DNA from 4 places in the Pseudofrankia sp. DC12 genome. Region 4 is predicted to be linked to each of the others. Evidence: predicted binding sites of a transcription regulator. Region 4 holds the regulator's gene; each other region holds the start of a gene.

Region 1 (4,586 bases), 4.4 Mb from region 4:
GCGTCGAGGATGACAGCCGGCCCGGCGCAGGCGTCGGGCGGCAGCCGGCGCACGACATCTTCGCCCCAGGTCTGCTGCGGCACCGCGACCACGTCATACGACCGGGCATCCCACGCGCTCACCGCAAAGCCCCTCCTTCGCCGGCAACAATGAGGCTACACGGCGAGCCGCCTGGCCTGCCGTCTTGGATGTTGTCCCAAAAGGCTGGGCGGGCTCGTTTGCGACGGTCATACGCCTTGCTCTGCGGGACGGGCAGTCAGAATGGGCATCGAATGTCCGAGGAACCCCGCTGGTTAGGGATGATGGACGGGGTTCGCCGAGGATCGGCACGGCCGGTCGTGCGCGTGGCGACCAGAGTGTTCACTTCTTCCTCGTTTGCGATCGTGTCCGTGGTGTAGGCACGGCCGGTCGGGGAGGTCCAGACAAACACGCCGGGCCGCGGTTGGTCTAATTGCCAATTTGCTCGGTGTTTGGCGCGGTGGTGGTGCCTACATAGAAGGCCCAGGTTGTCGAGGGCGGTGTGGCCGCCGTGGGCGTGGTCGATGGTGTGGTCGATGTCGGTGTGGGTGGCGGGCATGCCGCAGCCGGGGAAGAGGCAGCGGGTTTGTTGGTGGCGGATGAGGCGGGCGAGTGCTGGGGTGGGGACTCGGCGGTGGCCGAGGTCGAGGACGGTGCCGGTGGTGGGGTCGGTGAGGACGCGGCGCCAGTGGGCGTCGGCGGCGAGTGCGCGGCCGACGTGGGCGGGGATGGGGCCGTAGCCGGCGAGTTCGGCCGGGTTGTCGTCGAGTCCGGCCAGGGTTCCGACAGGGGCGATGACCTGGAGTTCGACGCTGACGTGTTCGCGGCGGTTGCCGAGGAGCAGTGCGGTGAGGACGTCGGCGCGGCGGGCGTCGATCGGCCGGGTGTCGCCGGCCACGGGGGCGTCGGACCTGGCGATCTGGTGGATCCGGTCGTAGATCGCCTGGGCGTCTTCGGCCGGGAGAACGGCTGTGAGCAGGGCCATGCCGTCTTCGAGAGGTTGAAGGCTGATGCTGCGTTGGGTGTGGGCGTGGCGGCGGCGTTTCGCGGCGGCCTGTGGGTCGAGCCGGGAGACGAGTCGGTGGATCTTGCGGCGCCATTGGGGTGGGGAGGCCAGCCGGCTGCCGGCGAGCATGGCGGCCTCGATGGTGGCGCGCTGCGCGGTGGTGAGGCAGCGGGTGAGTTGGTGCAGCGCGGTGAGGCGGGTGTGGTCGAGCATCCCGGCGGTCAGGTCGGCAAGGGCGGCGGGGAGTTCGTGGGCGATCTCCCAGGCGGTGGTGAGCCGGCTGGACATCGTGCGTGGGGACTGGCCCAGTTCGGCGGCGAGTTCGTCGGCGGCGAACGGCGAGTACGGGTCACCCGGCTCGCCGTCTCCCCCGGCCGGGTTGGCGGGGCGCTGGCGAGCGAGGTGCATCTGGGTGTGGATCGTCAGGCCTTCCAACCGGGCGGTCAGCCGCGCCAACCTGGCCGCCAGCGTCAACGTCGCCGACGCGTCACACGAGGCCAGCCCGGCCAGCACCTCGTCGAACACCCCGTCGACCAACCCCAGCCGGCCGAGCAGATCACCGACCCGGTCGCCATCGACCGCCAGAACGCCCTCGGGGGACGGGACACCAGCGAGTCCATCGTCGCCCGGCGGGCCGATGGCCCCCTGATGGACAGGTGACTGGTGGAACACGGGTGTACCCGGGAGGCGATTCGGAGGAGAGGCCGAAAAGGCTCTCGACGAAGGCAACGGCGACGACGGGGCCTGTGAAACGCGAGGCTGTGGCAGTTCGGACGACGACAACAGGAGCGACGACGCTGAACGCGGCGACGACGGAGGCGGTGAAAATAGGCTCGATGACATTGCGAGCGACGGATCAGGGCCGTCCAACGTATCGAACATGCGTCCAACCTAGCGGTTTCCCGCTCAGCCGCAAACCGTCGGAGCGGGACCTGTGGACAACTCCCAGACTGAAGCTGATCTCTCCGCCATATATTCACCGTGGCAGTGGAGGTGATGGCGGGTGGCAGCATGAACGGGTTGGCTTGAGCGGAGTCAAGATCATTTCTGCGCTTCTGGTCGCGAACGCCCCTGCGACCTGCGACATCCTCTCGATTTCCTAGATGCACGTCATTATTCGGCGGCTCCCTGAGTATTTGAGTATAGGGCTGGTTTCAATGCATCTGGACCTGCGGGGCAATGCTCCCCCTGAGCGGCGGCCATCGACGAAGCGACGGCCGACTTGAGAAACCCCGCTCGACTGGTTCCTGGGCCGCCGAAGCAGCCCCACGAATGCTCATCTGGCACGACGTCAAGCGAACCGGACTGCCGATGGCGGCGGGAACGTCGACGGCCAACCATTGAAGACCACGTCCGCCGTCTGGGGACCGTCAGGCTGTTCGACGGGCGGGGCTGCGGTCCGAGCGGCATACCGCCGAGAACGCAAGGCTCAAAGGCAAGGCGCACACGGTCCGCGAAACCAGCGGCCGACGTCAGCAAAGCGCCCTGGTCCGCGTAGCCGGCGGCCGCCGTCAGCCTGCCGCCACGGGTGGTGCCGCCGCTGCGACCAACTCGCCGAGCGGCGCGCCGCCGAGGGCTCGCGCCTCGCGGGCGAGGTGGGCCTGGTCGGCGTAGCCGGCGGCGGCCACGGTGGCGAACGGTGCACCGGTGGGGGCGAGGGATACCGCGCGGCGGAAGCGGACGATCCGGGCGAGGGTCTTCGGCCCGTAGCCGACGGCGAGCTGGCAGCGGCGCAGGAGCTGGCGCTCGCTGAGCGCCGCGGTCCTGGCGACCTGGGCCACCGGCGCCCCGGCCTGGATGCCGGCGAGCGCGGAGGGTGTCAACAGGTCGGTCAGACCGTCCCGTCGGCCGCGGCGGACGATCTCGGCCTCGAACACGGCCGCCGGCGAGTCGGCCTACCGTCCAGCGCCGCAAGTTCCGGACCCCGCCGACCGCCGACCGCGGGAAGCAGACCGGTCAGCCGGGCGAGACGCCGTCGCCGAGGTCGAGGAGCTGCTCGTGGAATCCGCCGATCTGGCGGTCCCGGTCGACGAGGTGGACCTCAAGGATCCAGTGACAAGGGCGTCCGGCCTGGTCGGTGCGGCGCATGGGCTTGTCGGAGCCGGGGGTGACGTACAGCTCGACCTTGTTCCCGGGGATCCGGTCGTGCGGGAACTGCCCGATCAGATGGCCGCCGATCGGGCCGCCGAACTCCCAGCCGGCCTGTTCGGCGAGCCAGCCGAGGTGGGCGAACAGCTGTTCGCCCGTCACGTCGGGATGGGTCTGGAAGTACTCCCGGCCGGCCGCCCAGACCTCGGGCAACGCCGCACACAGGCGCCACTTGGCCGGGTCGTCACCCAGGACGTAGGTCCGGCCGAAATCGGCCTCCCAGTCCTCGAAGATCGGCCCGAAGTCGCAGAACACGATGTCGTCGGCGCCGATCGCGCGTTTCGGCGGGTTCTCGGCGTAGGGCAGCAGGGTGTTGGGCCCGGCCCGCACGATCCGCTTGTGCCAGTGCCGGCTCACGCCGAACAGCTCCGCGGCCAGGTCACGGATCGCGTCGCTCGCCTGTTCCTCGGTCACGCCGGGCGCGAGGAGGCCGCGCCGCTCGACGGCGGCGAAAAGCTCGACCGCCTTGGCCTCGGCGTCCAGCAGCCGCGCGGCCCGCGCGTCCTCGGTCAGGTCGGTCACTCTCGAAAAGTAGCAACAGCGGGCCGACCAGGCCCGAAAGCGGACAACGACTGGTCAGACTCCCGCCGGCCCGGAGCGAGTCATACCCGGTGGCGACGAGTGGCCAGAGCTTCCCAGCGATCGGGTATGACCAGCCGAGTCGGTGGGCTGGCCGCCGCGGGCGCCGGCCGGCGCGGGTTCGACCTCGGCGGAGCCCACCAGCCGCAGCTTGCGCCGCGCACGTTCGTAGAACGTCATCCGACCCAGCCGCACGACGTGGGCGGCGCCGGGCCGGGAGCGCAGGCTGATGGTGGCACCGGGCTCGACATAGCCGCAGACCCGGCCGTCGACCTCGACCGCGAGCCGGCCGCTCGCCGGCAGGACCTCCAGTGCCAGGTCGTCCCGCACCGACAGCACGAGGCCACGGTTGAACGCCGAGTGCGGGGCCGCCGGAGTGACGAGCAGCGCCTCGACCGACGGGCTCACGATCGGCCCGCCGGCGGAGAAGCTGTACGCGGTCGACCCGGTCGGGGTCGCGACGACGACCGCGTCGGCGGCGTAGCTGACGAACGGCCGGCCGTCGACCCGCAGGCAGACCGCGGCGCTGCCGCCGTGGCCGGGCACCCGCACGACGGCGACGTCGTTGAACGCGCTGACGGTCCGGCCGCACAGCTCGGCGTCGACGGCCAGACGGGGCTCGGTCGTGTACTCCCGCTGGTCGATCGCGCGCAGCGCGGCGGGAAGGTCGGGCACGTCGACCTCGGGCAGGAAGCCCAGCTTGCCGAGGTTGACGCCGAGCACGGGCGCCGAGCCGCCGTCGGCCAGCCGCATCGCCCGCAGCATGGTGCCGTCGCCGCCGAGGCTCACGATCAGGTCGCTGCGAACGCCCAGCTCCGCCGCGGCCACCGGCAGG
Region 2 (4,586 bases), 4.1 Mb from region 4:
CTCGACGGTCTCCGGCTCCTCGCCGACCGACACGGCCAGCGTGGTGAGCCCGACCGGCCCGCCACCGAACCGCTTCACCAGGGCGGTGAGCACCGCGCGGTCGAGCCGGTCGAGACCGAGCGAGTCGACGTCGTAGACCCGCAGCGCCGCCTGGGCGACGTCGAGGGTGACCACGCCGTCGGCGCGCACCTCGGCATAGTCGCGAACCCGGCGCAGCAGCCGGTTGGCGATGCGGGGGGTGCCGCGGGAGCGCCCTGCGACCTCGGTGGCACCCGCTGGCGTGAGCTCCACCCCCAGCAGCCGGGCCGAGCGGGCGAGCACCGCGACCAGCTCGTCCGGGTCGTAGAAGTCCAGGTGCGCGGTGAAGCCGAACCGGTCCCGCATCGGCCCGGTCAGCAGGCCGGCCCGGGTGGTCGCCCCGACCAGCGTGAACGGCGCGACGGCGAGCGGGATCGCGGTCGCGCCGGGCCCCTTGCCGAGCACCACGTCGACGCGGAAGTCCTCCATCGCCGAGTAGAGAAGCTCCTCGGCCGGCCGGGCGATCCGGTGGATCTCGTCGATGAAGAGCACCTCGCCGGGGGCGAGCGCGGTGAGGATCGCGACCAGGTCCCCCGCCCGCTCGATCGCCGGGCCGCTGGTCAGCCGCAACGGCACCGCCAGCTCCTGCGCGATGATCATCGCGAGGCTGGTCTTGCCGAGCCCAGGAGGCCCGGACAGCAGCACGTGGTCCGGCGGTCGCCCTCGCCCGCGCGCCCCGGCCAGCATGATCGAAAGCTGCTCCCGGGCCTTGCGCTGACCGACGAACTCCGCCAGTGTCCGCGGGCGCAGCCCCGCCTCGAAGGCACGCTCCTCGGCGTCGGCGGCCGCCGCGACCAGCCCGTCCTCACCCATCCGTGCCACCCGTCAGCTCGTTGTCCCGGTCCGTGGTCCCGGCTACCGGGGCCGCAGCACGGCGAGCGCGGCGCGCAGCAGGGCCGACACGTCGTCGGTGTCGGTGCCGTCGCCGGCGAGCACCGCCGCCACGGCGTCCTCGGCCTCCCGGGTCGAGTATCCGAGACCGCCCAGCGCGTCGGTGACCTGCTCGGGGGCAGTGCGCGGCGAGGGCAGGACCCGGCCCCCGGCGGCCGGGCGCGCGGGCCCGCCGCCGACGGGCGGGCCGAGCTTGTCCTTGAGGTCGAGCACGATGCGCTGAGCGCCCTTGCGGCCGACGCCCGGCACCCTGGTCAGCGCCGCCAGGTCCTCGTCCGCCACGGCCCGGCGCACCTCGTCCGGGGCGAGCACGCCCAGTACCGCCTGGGCGAGCTTGGGGCCCACGCCGGCCGCGCCCTGCAGGGTCTCGTAGACGTCACGCTCGTCCGCGTCGGCGAAGCCGTAGAGGGTCAGCTCGGTCTCCCTGACGACCAGCGCGGTCGCGAGCCGGGCCGGCTCGCCGACGGCGAGACCGGCCAGCGTCGCCGGGGTGCACTGGACCAGCAGCCCCACCCCGCCGACCTCGACGACGGCCGCCGTCGGCGACACCGACAGCACCGTCCCCGCAACCGACGCGATCATGCCTGCGCTCCCCCGCCGGCCACCGCGGCGCGTACCCGGGCGAGGGCTGGGCCACGCCAGATGTGGCACAGCGCGAGAGCGAGCGCGTCCGCGGCGTCGGCCGGTCGTGGCGGGGTGTCCAGGTCGAGCAGCCTGGAGATCATGAAGGTCACCTGGGCCTTCTCCGCACGGCCGCTGCCGGTGACGGCGGCCTTGACCTCGCTGGGGGTGTAGAGCGCGACCGGCAGGCCGCGGCGCGCCGCGAGCACGATCGCGACGGCCCCGACCTGGGCGGTGCCCATCACCGTGCGCACGTTCGCCTGGCTGAACACCCGCTCGACGGCGACCGCCTGGGGCTGGTGCCGGTCGAGCCACGCCTCGATCTCCACCGAGATGTCCCGCAGCCGGATGGCGACGTCGTCGGCCGCCGGGGTGCGCGCGACCCCGACCTCGACGAGCGTCGCCCGCCGCCCGGCACCCCCACCGTCGACCACCCCGAGCCCACATCTCGTCAGCCCGGGATCGACACCTAGTACCCGCATGACCCCTCAGCCTCCCGGACCAGTCGAGCGCACTCCGACATCGGGGTCCGGAACCCGGGATCCCCGGCTGGCCGCGCTGGCGGGCAGTCGGGGGAGGTGCCCCCCGGGCAGACATCGCGGCCCTCGGGAAGCTGACCAGGGCAGCGAACGGGGCACACCAGCTCGGACCGCATGACCGCCCATCTCCGCCAACACGAACGCCTGTTCGGAGTGTAGGAGGGGGGCGCATCAGGACATCCGCGACACGCGGCTAACCGGCCACCAGCTCCATGATCTCGTCCGAGATGTCGGCGTTGAACCAGACGGACTGGACGTCGTCCAGGTCCTCCAGCGCGTCGACGAGCTTGAGCACCTTGCGGGCCGGCTCGGCCCCCAGCGGCACGCTGACGCTCGGCAGCCACGAGATGTCGGCCGAGTCGATCACCAGGCCGGCGTCGGTCGCCGCGACCCGGACCGCGTGCAGGTCGGTCGCCTCGGAGATGACCTCGAACGCCTCGCCGAGGTCGTTGACCTCGTCGGCGCCGGCGTCGAGCACGGCCAGCAGCACGTCGTCCTCGGTCAGGTCCTTGGTCTTGGTGACCAGCAGGACGCCCTTGCGGTTGAACAGGTAGGCGACCGAGCCCGGGTCGGCGACCGTGCCGCCGTTACGGGTGATCGCTACCCGGACGTCCGAGGCGGCCCGGTTGCGGTTGTCGGTCAGGCACTCGACCATCACCGCGACCCCGTTCGGGCCGTAGGCCTCGTAGGTGATCGACTCGTAGTTGACGGCGTCGCCGAGCTCACCGGAGCCGCGCTTGACGGCGCGGTCGATGTTCTCATTCGGCACCGACTGCGACTTCGCCTTCGCGATCGCGTCCGCGAGCGTCGGGTTGCCCGCGGGGTCGCCGCCGCCGGTCTTCGCCGCGACCTCGATCGTCTTGATCAGTTTGGCGAACAGCTTGCCCCGACGGGCGTCCTTGACCGCCTTCTGGTGCTTCGTGGTCGCCCACTTGGAGTGACCGCTCATGCCCTGCCCCTCTACTTCGTGGCCCGGCCCGTACGCGGCGCGGGAGACTTCATGATCGCACCCCTTGGTCGAGCGAAGCTCGACACCGGAGTCCCCGCCTGGCCGCGCTGGCGGACAGTCGGGGGAGGTGCCCCCCGGAGCAGACATCTGGCGACGGCCCACCGGGAAGCTGCCCGAAGGGCAGCGAACACGGCTAGCCGGCCGCCGACTCCTGAACCATCTCGACGAACAGCTCGTGCATCCGGGTGTCCCCGGTCAGCTCGGGGTGGAACGAGGTGGCCAGCAGGTGCCCCTGCCGCACGGCCACCGGATGCTCTCCGACCCGGGCCAGGACCGTCACCGCGTCGCCGGCCTTCTCCACCCACGGAGCGCGGATGAACACGGCGTGCACGGGCGGGCCGTCGACCCCGGCGACGTCGAGGTCGGCCTCGAACGAGTCGACCTGACGCCCGAAGGCGTTGCGCCGCACGACCACGTCGAGCCCACCGATCAGCGGCTGGTCGGGCCGGCCGTCCAGCACGTCCCGCGCGAGCAGGATCATGCCAGCGCACGAACCGTACACCGGAAGACCATCCGTGACGGCATCCCGGAGCGGCTCGAGCAGCTCGAAGATCTTCAGCAGCCGGCCGATGGTGGTCGACTCACCACCCGGCAGCACCAGGCCGTCGACGGCGGCCAGCTCGGCCGGCCGCCGTACCTCCACGGCCTCGGCGCCCACCGCGGCCAGCGCCCGGGAGTGCTCCCGCACGTCACCCTGCAACGCGAGCACCCCAACCCGGGGATGCCACGAGGTCATGTACCCACCCCCGAGCGGTGCGCGCGGCGTGCCGTCACGCCCGCCGTCACCAGCCGCGGTCCGCGAACCGGGCGGCGTTCGGGGTCTCGAAGACGTTGATGCCGACCATCGCCTCGCCGAGGCCCCGGGAGACCTTGGCGATGACGCCCGGGTCGTTGTACATCGTCGTGGCCTCGACGATCGCCCGCGCCCGCTTCGCCGGGTCGCCGGACTTGAAGATGCCGGAGCCGACGAAGACACCGTCCGCGCCGAGCTGCATCATCAGTGCCGCGTCGGCCGGGGTGGCGATGCCGCCGGCCGTGAAGAGCACGACGGGCAGCGTCCCGAGCGCGGCGACCTCGGCCACCAGGTCATACGGGGCGCGCAGCTCCTTCGCCGCCGAGTAGAGCTCGTCGGCCGGCAGCGTGGACAGCCGGGCGATCTCGCCTCGGATGGTGCGCATGTGCACGACGGCGTTGGAGACCTCGCCGGTGCCCGCCTCACCCTTCGAGCGGATCATCGCCGCGCCCTCGGAGATCCGCCGGAGCGCCTCGCCCAGGTTGGTGGCACCACAGACGAAGGGGACCGTGAAGCCCCACTTGTCGATGTGGTGGTGCGGGTCGGCCGGGGTGAGCACCTCGGACTCGTCGACGTAGTCCACGCCGAGCGCCTGCAGCACCTGGGCCTCGACGAAGTGGCCGATCCGGGCCTTGGCCATGACCGGGATGGAGAC
Region 3 (4,586 bases), 4.6 Mb from region 4:
GCGGTCCAGGGTGAGGGGCCCGAGCGACGGGTGCTCGACCGTCTTGCGGCTGCTGCGGCCAGCATCGCCGCGAGGCCCGGGTCGCGCGGGTAGCGCGCAGCGGTCGAGCGCCGCGCGGACACCGCCTGGGCGGCGGTCGCCGCTCGTTCCTGGTCACCGGACCTGGTGCTCTCTCTGGGCCGATGTGAGTCCTACAGCGTGGTTGTTGGGCTGGCGGATTTTGCGCCATGGCGTAGGACTGGAACGCGCTGGACCTGCGCGGGTGGTCCCAGACCGACGGGCGTGGTCGCCGGGCAGGCCGGTTTTGCGCCACGGCGTAGGAGTGGACGGTGCTGATTTGCGTGGGCGGTTGCTAGTCATACAGCCTGGTTGTTGGACTGGGGGATCTTGCGCCACGGTGTAGGAGCGGACCGCGTTGGATCTTTGGGTGGAGTGGCGTCAAGCCCTAACGGACGTTGTAGGGGCGGAACTGGATGCTGATGCGAGGGCCGACGGGGCGGGCGGTCTTGGGGACGGCGTGCTCCCAGGTCCGTTGACAGGAGCCACCCATCACGAGCAGGTCACCGTGGCCCAGCTCGAACCGGATCGTGGCCGCCGCGCCTCCGGCGGTGGACGGGCTGCCGGCGGCCGAAGGGGCACCGATGCTCGACGGGCCGCTGGCGGACGCGTTGCCGGCTGAAAGACCGATGCCGGACGGACTGTCGGCCGAGGCGCTGGCGTCGGGCAGGCCAGGGATGGCCGGTGGGCCGCCGGCGGCGGCGGGACGGATGCTCGTCCGGGACGCGGGGCTGCCTGGCCGTGGGCGCAGGAGCAGCGGTCTCGGGGCGCCGAGCACGAGGATCGCGACCATGGTGTCGTGGGTGGAGCCGCGGCCGAGGCGGTCGCCGTGCCAGGCGACGCTGTCGCGGCCGTCGCGGTAGAAGGCCAGCCCGACGGTGGCGAACGGTTCGCCGAGCTCGGCGGCGTAGTGCTCGTCGAGCGCCGCCCTGGCCTCGTCGAGCGCCTCGTCGGGCAGCGGCTCGTCCGCCGCGTAGAAGGACAGCAGCCGCGGGACGTCGACCGTCCGGTCATACATCGGCCGCCGTTCGGCCCGCCACGGAACCTCGGCACGCAGGCGCTCGAACAGCGCGTCCGCTCCCGTCACCCAGCGCCGCCGGATGTCGACCCAGACGCCGCCGGCGAGGGGGTGCCTGGTCAGCCCGGCCGCGACGGGACCGATCTCCACCGACGTCGCGGCGTCGAGCAGCGACGCCTGGAACGGGGTGCCAGCCACCCGCCCAGGATATCAAACATGTGTTCGATCGGCGCGCCCGTGACATCCAGGCCGAGGACGGGTCCGGGCGGGTCACCGGCCGCCAAGCGGCGCGGACCACGGTGGACCGGCACGGACCGGAGAGCCGGGGAACTGCGTGCCGAATCGCGTGATCAGACAGCGACGTTGACTGAGATGGCACGTCCGGTGGGGAAACGAGGTTTCCGCTCGTCGGTCTCAGGGAACCCGCCCGGATCGGCGTGCGATGGCCGTCATGAGGTCCTGCCCGCAGGCTGAGCCGCCCCGGGGCGTGGACTTGCCGATGACGAGACCAAAGGGGACGCGCGGTGGCTCGGCTGGGCATCGACAAGGACTTCCTGTTGGACTTCGCGCGACTCGACAAGCCCGTTCAACAAAAGATCTCCGACACGTTCGCGAAGTTCCAGCAGGCCACCCACGCCGGCCTGCATCTGGAGAAGATCAGCAATGCTCGGGACGATCGGCTGCGCACTATCAGGATCGACCAGTTCTGGCGCGGAGTCGTCGCGCCGGACCGCGGTGACCACTACACCTTGTTGAAAGTGCTGCCGCACGAAGAGGCCTATGCGTGGGCCCAGCGGCGCAGGGTGTCGGTGAACTCGGCCACCGGCCGCATCGAGATCCGCGACAGCGTCGCCCTCGACACGACGCTGCCGGAGTTGGACCGCTCGGCCCGGCGCGGGGGCGGTGGGACGCGCCCGCTGTTCGCCGACGTCGCCGCCACGACGCTGCGACGGCTCGGCGTGGACGAGCAGACTCTCGCCTTCGCCCGCGCCGTGACGGACGTCGCCCAGCTCGAGACCGCGCAGGCCTTCCTCCCGGAAAGCCAGTGGACCGTGCTCTACGGGCTCGCCGCCGGCCTGTCGCCGGACGACGTCTGGCAGGAGATCGCCGCGGCCGTACCGACCGTCAGCGGGTTGGACGAGCCGGTGAGCCCCGCCGGTGCCGCCGGCGCGTTCGACCCGGAGGACGTGGCGGCCGCCGTGGAACGCAGCCAGGACCGGGTGGTGCTGGTCTCGGGCCCGGTGGAGCTTCTCGAAGTGCTCAACCACCCGTTCGACCTGTGGCGGGTCTACCTGCACCCGGTCCAGTTCAAGGTCGCCACGCCCGCTACCGAGGTCCGGCGCGGGTCACCGGCGGCCCGGGCACCGGCAAGACCGTCGTCGCGCTCCACCGGGCCCGCCACCTGGCCGCCGCGGGTGAGGGCCCGGTCCTGCTGACGACCTTCACCGGGACGCTGACCGCGACGCTGCAGACCAACCTCGCGCTGCTGGAGAGCTCGGCGCAGATCCGGGACCGGGTCGCGGTCCGCGACCGTGGACCAGGTCGCCAACCAGGTCTGGCGGTCCGTTCACGGCGCCCCGCCGCCCCTCATCCAGGGCGACGACGAGCGCGACCTCTGGAAGGAGGTGATCGACGGCCACGGACTGCCGTTCGGGGACCGGTTCGTCGCCGACGAGTGGCGCCAGGTGATCCTCGGCAACGGGATCACCGGCCTCGCCGGCTACCAGGCCGCGTCCAGGGCCGGCCGGGGGAAGCCGCTGACCGCGCCGCAGCGGGCTCGGGTCTGGGCCGCCGTCGAGGCGTTCGAGGCCCGGCTGCGCGAGCGCGGCGTGCTCACCCACGCGCTGGTCTGCGCCGAGGCGACCCGACTGCTCGAACAGGGCGCGGTTGGCCAGCCGCAGCCGCAGCTCTGTCTGGGCCAGCAGTTGTTGATGTTTGGAGTACCTGCGCGATCGTCCACTCGGATGCGTACGACGGCCCGCGCAGCGCGGCGCCGTCGAGCCCCGCCGTCGCGGCGCTCAGGAGGTCATGTGAGCGGCTGAGCGCCGCGAGAACGGAGCTGGGCTTCGTCGGACATCGAGATGCCTTCCCTTCGGGTAGATCGGCCGGGCGGTCTGGACCACGCGGCGCCGGGCGGGCTGGGCCGCCCGACTGGAGCCGCTCGGCCCGAGCAGTTCAGCCAGGCGCGGGCCCGGGAGCAGGCGCCGGCCGGGTGTTCCAGGCCAGCCGGTGACCGCCGACCGGAATGCGGCCCGCCGGCCGCCCGGCTACCGCCGCCAGCCCCTGCGCGGGCAGCTGCGGGGTGGTCTGCGCCGGTGTCCCCGTGCCGGCGCCGGGCGCGCGAGACGGGCGCCGCGGTACGACCCGGCCGACCAGCAGCACGATCCCTGCGGCGAGCGTCAGGTCGATGATGCCGCCGACGGCGTCGAGGAAGTAGTGGTTGCCCGTCGACATGACGACCAGCGTCGTGAGAAGCGGGTAGCAGACTCCCAGCACCCGGACCACTGGCCGGCGGGCGAGCCGGGCGATCAGGAAGCCGCACCAGAGCGCCCACGCGCAGTGCAGCGACGGCATCGCCGCGTACTGGTTGGTCAGGCCGCCGAGGCCGCGCGGCGCGCTCGCGTCCTCGCCCCACCAGCCCCAGTCGCTGACCTGGGCCATCGTGTCGTGGAACCCCGCGCCGGCCAGCAGCCGCGGTGGTGTCGTCGGCAGCAGCCAGAAGCCGACGAGGCCGAGGATCGTCGTCAGCAGGATCGTGCTGCGCGCCCGCCGGTAGTGCGCCGGGTTCCGGCGGTACATCCAGGCCAGCACGGCAGGCGTGAGGATGTAGTGCAGCGTCGCGTAGAAGTAGCAGGCCGGTACCGCGAGCGCCGTCACGTGCAGGAGCAGGTTGTTGAGCGGGTGCTCCGGGTTCAGGTGCCAGACCTGCTCGAAGTGCAGCAGTCGCCGGGCCGTCTGGTCGGCCGTGCCGAGATCGTCGCTCTTGATGCCCCGGATGCCGGTGTAAAGCCCGTACAGCGAGGCGATGGCGAGAAGCTCGACCCACCAGCGCGGCAGCCGTTCCGCCGCGACCGGCCGTCCGGTCGCCGCCTTGGCTTTCGGGTCCTGCTGGTCGCCCGCTTTCTCACCGGGCTCGCGTTCCGCCGGCGGACTGCCGCCGGCCCGGGAGCCCTCGGGACGGGGCGGGGGCTGCGCCGAACCGGCGACGTCGTTCGTCGCGATGACCACTGGGGACCTCCTCAGGACTGCGGCGGCGGGCCGAGGCGGCCCGCCCGACGGCGAGGTGGGCATGGCAGAGGACTTGACAAAGCTAAAGACCGGCCATCGGCCGATTTAGTCCCAGCAAAGGCCATGTGACCCCCGTCGCCCATGGGGCTAGGCCCCCCTTCCCGCTGTGGTCTGCGCGACAGGCGAGCCGTCCGCCCGGAGGCCGCCAGCGCGTCCGGCCTGGCTGTCGGGCCGAGGTGACGAGCGGGGCCTGGTTCCCGTGCGTGGAGCCGCGGCGCGATGG
Region 4 (4,586 bases):
CGCCGGCCACAGGACGGGCATGCCCGTCGCCGCCGGATGGCCGCGCCTTCCTCGGCCTCCCGGCTGTCGACCACTCGGCTGTCGGGATGCCGGCAGAACGGACACCGCACGGCTCCTCCCTTCTCCACGCTCGTCGAGGCGGGGCCGCCCGCACGAGCGCGTGGCAATCATCGACCTGGGCTCTCGCGCCCGCTCAGGGCATGGCTGGCGCAGGGCATGGCGACAGCGCCCCGTAGCACCGGCGGGCACGCGACCGCGCGTCACCGGGGACGGCAAGCACACCTCCACGCCCTCCACCAGCCTGTCCACACCGTCAGACGTGGCACCCTTCAAAAACTACCAGTGGATGACTTACAGGTGTGTAACTACCAGATGTTGTGCCGCCAGACTAGCGCATGCCCGGTTCGTCGGTGTGCATGCCCCCCTCGCGTGTCGGATCCCACCGTCGCCGGAAACGGCGGACGCGACCGGCGCAGGTGCTCGTCCTCGCTGCTTCCCGCAGGTCAGGACGCAGCCGACGCCGCCCCGACGACGGGACCACCGATCGCCTTCGAGGGTTCGCGGACGCGGCGCCCCACCAGCACGGAAGAGCGGACGGGGCGGAAGCCGGCAATGATCACGCCTCACGCCCCCGCGGAACGCAAAGATCCACCGCGCCCACCAGCATCCAGTCCTACGTCCTGGTCGCGGACGCGGACGCGCCATGAAACACCATCACCAGGGATGACCGTCGGGTATCACGCGTGGCGAGGTCACGACCGCTGAGGGTCTGGGCTGCCAGCGGTGCCGGGGCGGGCGCGGGCGGCACGGAGTGGCTCTCCCGGCCCGCGGCAGCTCCACGGAAGCCGGATGGACCGGCTGGCTTGACCAGGCCACGACCACAAGCCCGCCTCGCCCCCGAGCCCGACAGGGGGCGTGAGGCACGGGCTTGCGAGCGGCTTAGGTCAGTGGCCGGAAACGGCGAGGAGCCAGGTGACGCCGAGCCAGCCGGCGCTCGCGGCGCCCCAGAGCGCCAGGCCAAGGACGAAGGCGGCCACGACGCGACCGCGGCTGGTGAGCCGCAGCGCGGGCGTGGCCTGGGACTTGCCGCCAGCCCGGCGGCGCGGCGGCCGGACGCCGGCCACGGGGTGCTCGGCCGCCGCCGCACGCGCCAGCGGGCTCTGTACCAGTGCCGCCGGCGCGGGCACGCGGCCAGGGCGCCGACGCGTCGGGACGGGAAGACTGATTACTTGGGCGCCGTCGGGACCTACCGGGGCAGGGCGCCCCTGGATCGTCGTGGCCCCACGCGGGTTCGTCATGCCAACCTCCTAGCGGCCGGGCCAGCGACCCGGCTGCGCTCGTCGAGCGAAGCTCAACCAACTCGGGGGTCCGGGGAGATGTTCCCCGGGCAGACATCGCGGACCACCGACGACGCTAACCCAAGGTCGACATGCGGCGGTGGCCGGTACTGGGGCAGGGTGCGATTCGAACTGATGGTCGATTCTTACACGCATAAGCCCGGCAAGCCACGCGGACACGCTCGAACGCGTGTTTGAGATTCCGACGTCGTCCGGCTACGGTCATCACGATCAGGCATGACGCGCGCAGCAGCACCGATCCGCCCAGCTCCACCCAGATGCCTCCCCGGAGATCCTCGACGGTCGGGGGCGCCGGCCGCCGGTCTGGTGTGGTGGCGCGGCCGGGCCGCGGCGCCGAAGCCTGCGGCGCCCGTTCTGGTCGGGCTCGCCGGCCCAGGTGCCGACGGCCCGCCCCCGGCGGGCGTTCGATCCGGACACGCCGGGAGGCGCTCCGGGTCCCCGATGTCGAGCCTCGCTCGACGAGCTCGACGAAGGAGAACGGTCGCCATGACCTCGAGGCTAGGAGTGCCAACGCCATGACCACGCAGGGAAGGGGACCGCGCAGAGCCGGTCGCCCGTCCGCCGGACGCGGTGAGGCCGGCGGGACCGTGCGCGACTTCCCCGACGGCCCCGTCGACGAGCAGGGTCTCACGACCCGGCAACGCAAGGTTCTCGAGGTGATCCGTGATGCCGTCGAGCGCCGCGGCTACCCGCCGAGTGTCCGGGAGATCGGCGAAGCAGTCGGGCTGACCAGCACGTCCAGCGTCGCGCACCAGCTGAAGATGCTGGAGGACAAGGGTTTCCTGCGCCGCGACCCGAACCGGCCGCGGGCGATCGAGGTCGTCACCTCCGAGGGCGAGCCGCCGATCCGGCCGCTGCCGAAGACCCGGCCCGCCGTGGCCGCGGGCCGGGGCCGAGCCCCCCTGCGGGTCCACACCCTCGGCCCGGACGACGGCGTGCGCGCCGACGACGACGAGAACGTCCAGCTGGCGGCGGCCACGGCCTACCTGCCGTTGGTCGGGCGGATCGCGGCCGGTGGGCCGATCCTGGCCGAGCAGGCCGTCGAGGACGTGCTGCCGCTGCCCCGGGAGATCGTGGGCGAGGGCACGCTGTTCCTGCTGCGCGTCGTCGGTGAGTCGATGATCAACGCGGCGATCTGCGACGGGGACCTGGTCGCCGTCCGCCAGCAGCCGGTGGCCGAGAACGGCGAGATCGTCGCCGCGATGATCGACGGCGAGGCGACCGTCAAGCGCTTCCGCCGCCACGACGACGGCCATGTCTGGCTGCAGCCGGAGAACCCCGCGTTCCACGACATCGCGGGCGACGACGCCACCATCCTCGGCCGCGTCGTGGCGGTGATGCGGCGGGTCTAGGCCCGCCGCGGGCGCGAAGGAGCGTCCGGAACGGCGCTGGCGCGCGCCGACCGGGCGCTCCGCCGCCAGACGGCACGTCGTCCGGGCACACTGCCCGCCAGGTGGGCCGCCGACCGGACGCTCCGCTCAGCAGAGGTCCTTCCGCCCGGCGCACCACCGCCGGCAGCCGCGTCGGCCAGGCGCTCCGCCGGCCCGACGCCTCGCCCTTGTTCGTCTGCGGCCTGCCCAGACCAGCCGGCGCCCGTCTCCGATCGGCGCGCCGGATCCACCGCGACCAGGCCGGCAGACTGACCGTGATCATGACGGCAGATCGACCGTGACCATGACGGCAGATCGACCGTCGATCATGAGAGAATCGACCGGCGGCCTGGCGGTGAGGGACGGCGGTGGTGGCGGTGTCGCAGCTGAGAATTGAGCTCTTCCCGAGGCACGCGGAGGCGTTGGTGTCCGCCGCGCTGGCGGATACGCGGGTCGTCGTCGTGACCGGTGCGCGCCAGGTCGGAAAGAGCACGCTCGCGCGCCTCGCCGTCGAGGCGCACGGCGAGGCGAGAACCTACTACCTGGACGATGACGCGGTGCGGGCCGCGGCCCTGGCGGACCCTGTTGGCTTCGTCAACGCGGACGGGCTGCTGATGATCGATGAGATCCAGCGAGCCCCGGATCTTCTGCTCGCGATCAAGTCGAAGGTGGACCGCGACCCCCGTCCCGGGCGCTACCTGCTCACCGGCTCCGCGCGCCTGTGGGGAATGAAGGGCATTCCGGATATCCTGCCGGGCCGGTCGGAGACCGTGGAGCTATGGCCGCTTGCCCAGGGCGAGATCGACGGCGGCCCCGACGCGTTCGTCGATGCCGTCTTCTCGCAGGACGAGCCATGGCTTGCCCACGGCACCCTTGATCGGAACGACTACGTCGAGCGGGCGCTGCGCGGCGGTTACCCCGAGGCCGTGCGCCGCGAGGACCTGCGCCGGCGGGCCCGGTTCTTCGAGTCGTACATCTCGGACCTCATCGAACGCGATATTCGCCAGATTTCCGAGATCGAACGAACGGTGGAACTGCGCCAGCTTGTTCAGGCGCTGGCGGCGACGGCGGGTGGTCTTCTGGTTCCGAACCGGCTAGGCAATGACCTCGCGGTGCCGGCCACCACCGTCCGCAGGCACCTTGCCGCGCTGGAACTCTCCTACGTCGTCCAGCGAATTCCGGCCTGGTCGAGCAATCTGACCACGCGCGCCGTCGCGACACCGAAGATCATATTTGTCGACTCCGGCCTCGCGGGGCACCTGACCGGTATGTCGCCGCGCCGGGCGTCCCACCCGACGGCGAACGTCGGCCCGCTGATCGAGAACTTCGTCCTGGGCGAGCTGGCCCGGCAGCTGACCTGGGCCCAGGAGCCGGTCTCGCTCTTCCACTACCGGGACCGGGACCGCAACGAGGTCGACGCGGTGCTCGAGCGGGCGTCCGGGGAGATCGTCGGGGTCGAGGTGAAGGCAGCCGAGACGGTACGCACGGACGACTTCCGCGGACTGCGCCGGCTGGCCGACCAGATCGGCGGCCGCTTTCACGCCGGATACGTCCTCTACGCCGGTCCGGAGGTCCTGCGCTTCGGCCCGCGCCTGCGGGCCGTCCCGATCTCGGCGCTCTGGACAGCGCGGCCAGACCTCTGACCGGTCGACGGCGTTCTCACTCCGGCGACGAACGATCCGGATGCACGACGAAGCCGGCCCCGTTCGTCAGCCGAGGGACAGGCGGACGGGCGGAGCCGGCTTCGCGGCGCGGTCGGCTCAGACCCGCGCCGGCTGGCTGTAGGCGTCGAGGTCGGCCGCGAGGGCGGCCGAGACCCGGGCGCGCAGCTCCGTGCCGGCAGCGGTGTGCTCCTGGT

The links. The regulator LexA, encoded in region 4, represses DNA repair genes until DNA is damaged. The targets are predictions, from matches to a motif close to CGAACNNNNGTTCG.
Region 1: the regulator LexA is predicted to act here: its motif matches at 1,900-1,913, upstream of FRADC12_RS24880 (HNH endonuclease signature motif containing protein).
Region 2: the regulator LexA is predicted to act here: its motif matches at 2,267-2,280, upstream of ruvC (crossover junction endodeoxyribonuclease RuvC).
Region 3: the regulator LexA is predicted to act here: its motif matches at 1,287-1,300, upstream of FRADC12_RS25540 (alpha-ketoglutarate-dependent dioxygenase AlkB).

Annotation. Positions count from the first base shown of each region.
Region 1 is NZ_KQ031391.1:6,158,422-6,163,007, reverse strand. Features, by position in the region: gene FRADC12_RS24885 (class I SAM-dependent methyltransferase) at 1-122, opposite strand, end outside; gene FRADC12_RS24880 (HNH endonuclease signature motif containing protein) at 257-1,696, opposite strand; gene FRADC12_RS24875 (helix-turn-helix domain-containing protein) at 2,536-2,901, opposite strand; gene FRADC12_RS24870 (M24 family metallopeptidase) at 2,981-3,694, opposite strand; gene FRADC12_RS24865 (NAD(+)/NADH kinase) at 3,749-4,586, opposite strand, start outside.
Region 2 is NZ_KQ031391.1:5,872,564-5,877,149, reverse strand. Features, by position in the region: gene ruvB (Holliday junction branch migration DNA helicase RuvB) at 1-891, opposite strand, end outside; gene ruvA (Holliday junction branch migration protein RuvA) at 934-1,551, opposite strand; gene ruvC (crossover junction endodeoxyribonuclease RuvC) at 1,548-2,072, opposite strand; gene FRADC12_RS23670 (YebC/PmpR family DNA-binding transcriptional regulator) at 2,323-3,078, opposite strand; gene pdxT (pyridoxal 5'-phosphate synthase glutaminase subunit PdxT) at 3,272-3,874, opposite strand; gene pdxS (pyridoxal 5'-phosphate synthase lyase subunit PdxS) at 3,921-4,586, opposite strand, start outside.
Region 3 is NZ_KQ031391.1:6,305,813-6,310,398, forward strand. Features, by position in the region: gene FRADC12_RS33540 (hypothetical protein) at 1-9, opposite strand, end outside; gene FRADC12_RS25540 (alpha-ketoglutarate-dependent dioxygenase AlkB) at 446-1,273, opposite strand; partial or broken gene FRADC12_RS34575 (AAA family ATPase) at 1,600-2,964, shown strand; gene FRADC12_RS25550 (phosphatase PAP2 family protein) at 3,251-4,303, opposite strand.
Region 4 is NZ_KQ031391.1:1,753,886-1,758,471, forward strand. Features, by position in the region: gene nrdR (transcriptional regulator NrdR) at 1-128, opposite strand, end outside; gene FRADC12_RS07065 (hypothetical protein) at 945-1,298, opposite strand; gene lexA (transcriptional repressor LexA) at 1,874-2,710, shown strand; gene FRADC12_RS07075 (ATP-binding protein) at 3,106-4,371, shown strand; gene hflX (GTPase HflX) at 4,489-4,586, opposite strand, start outside.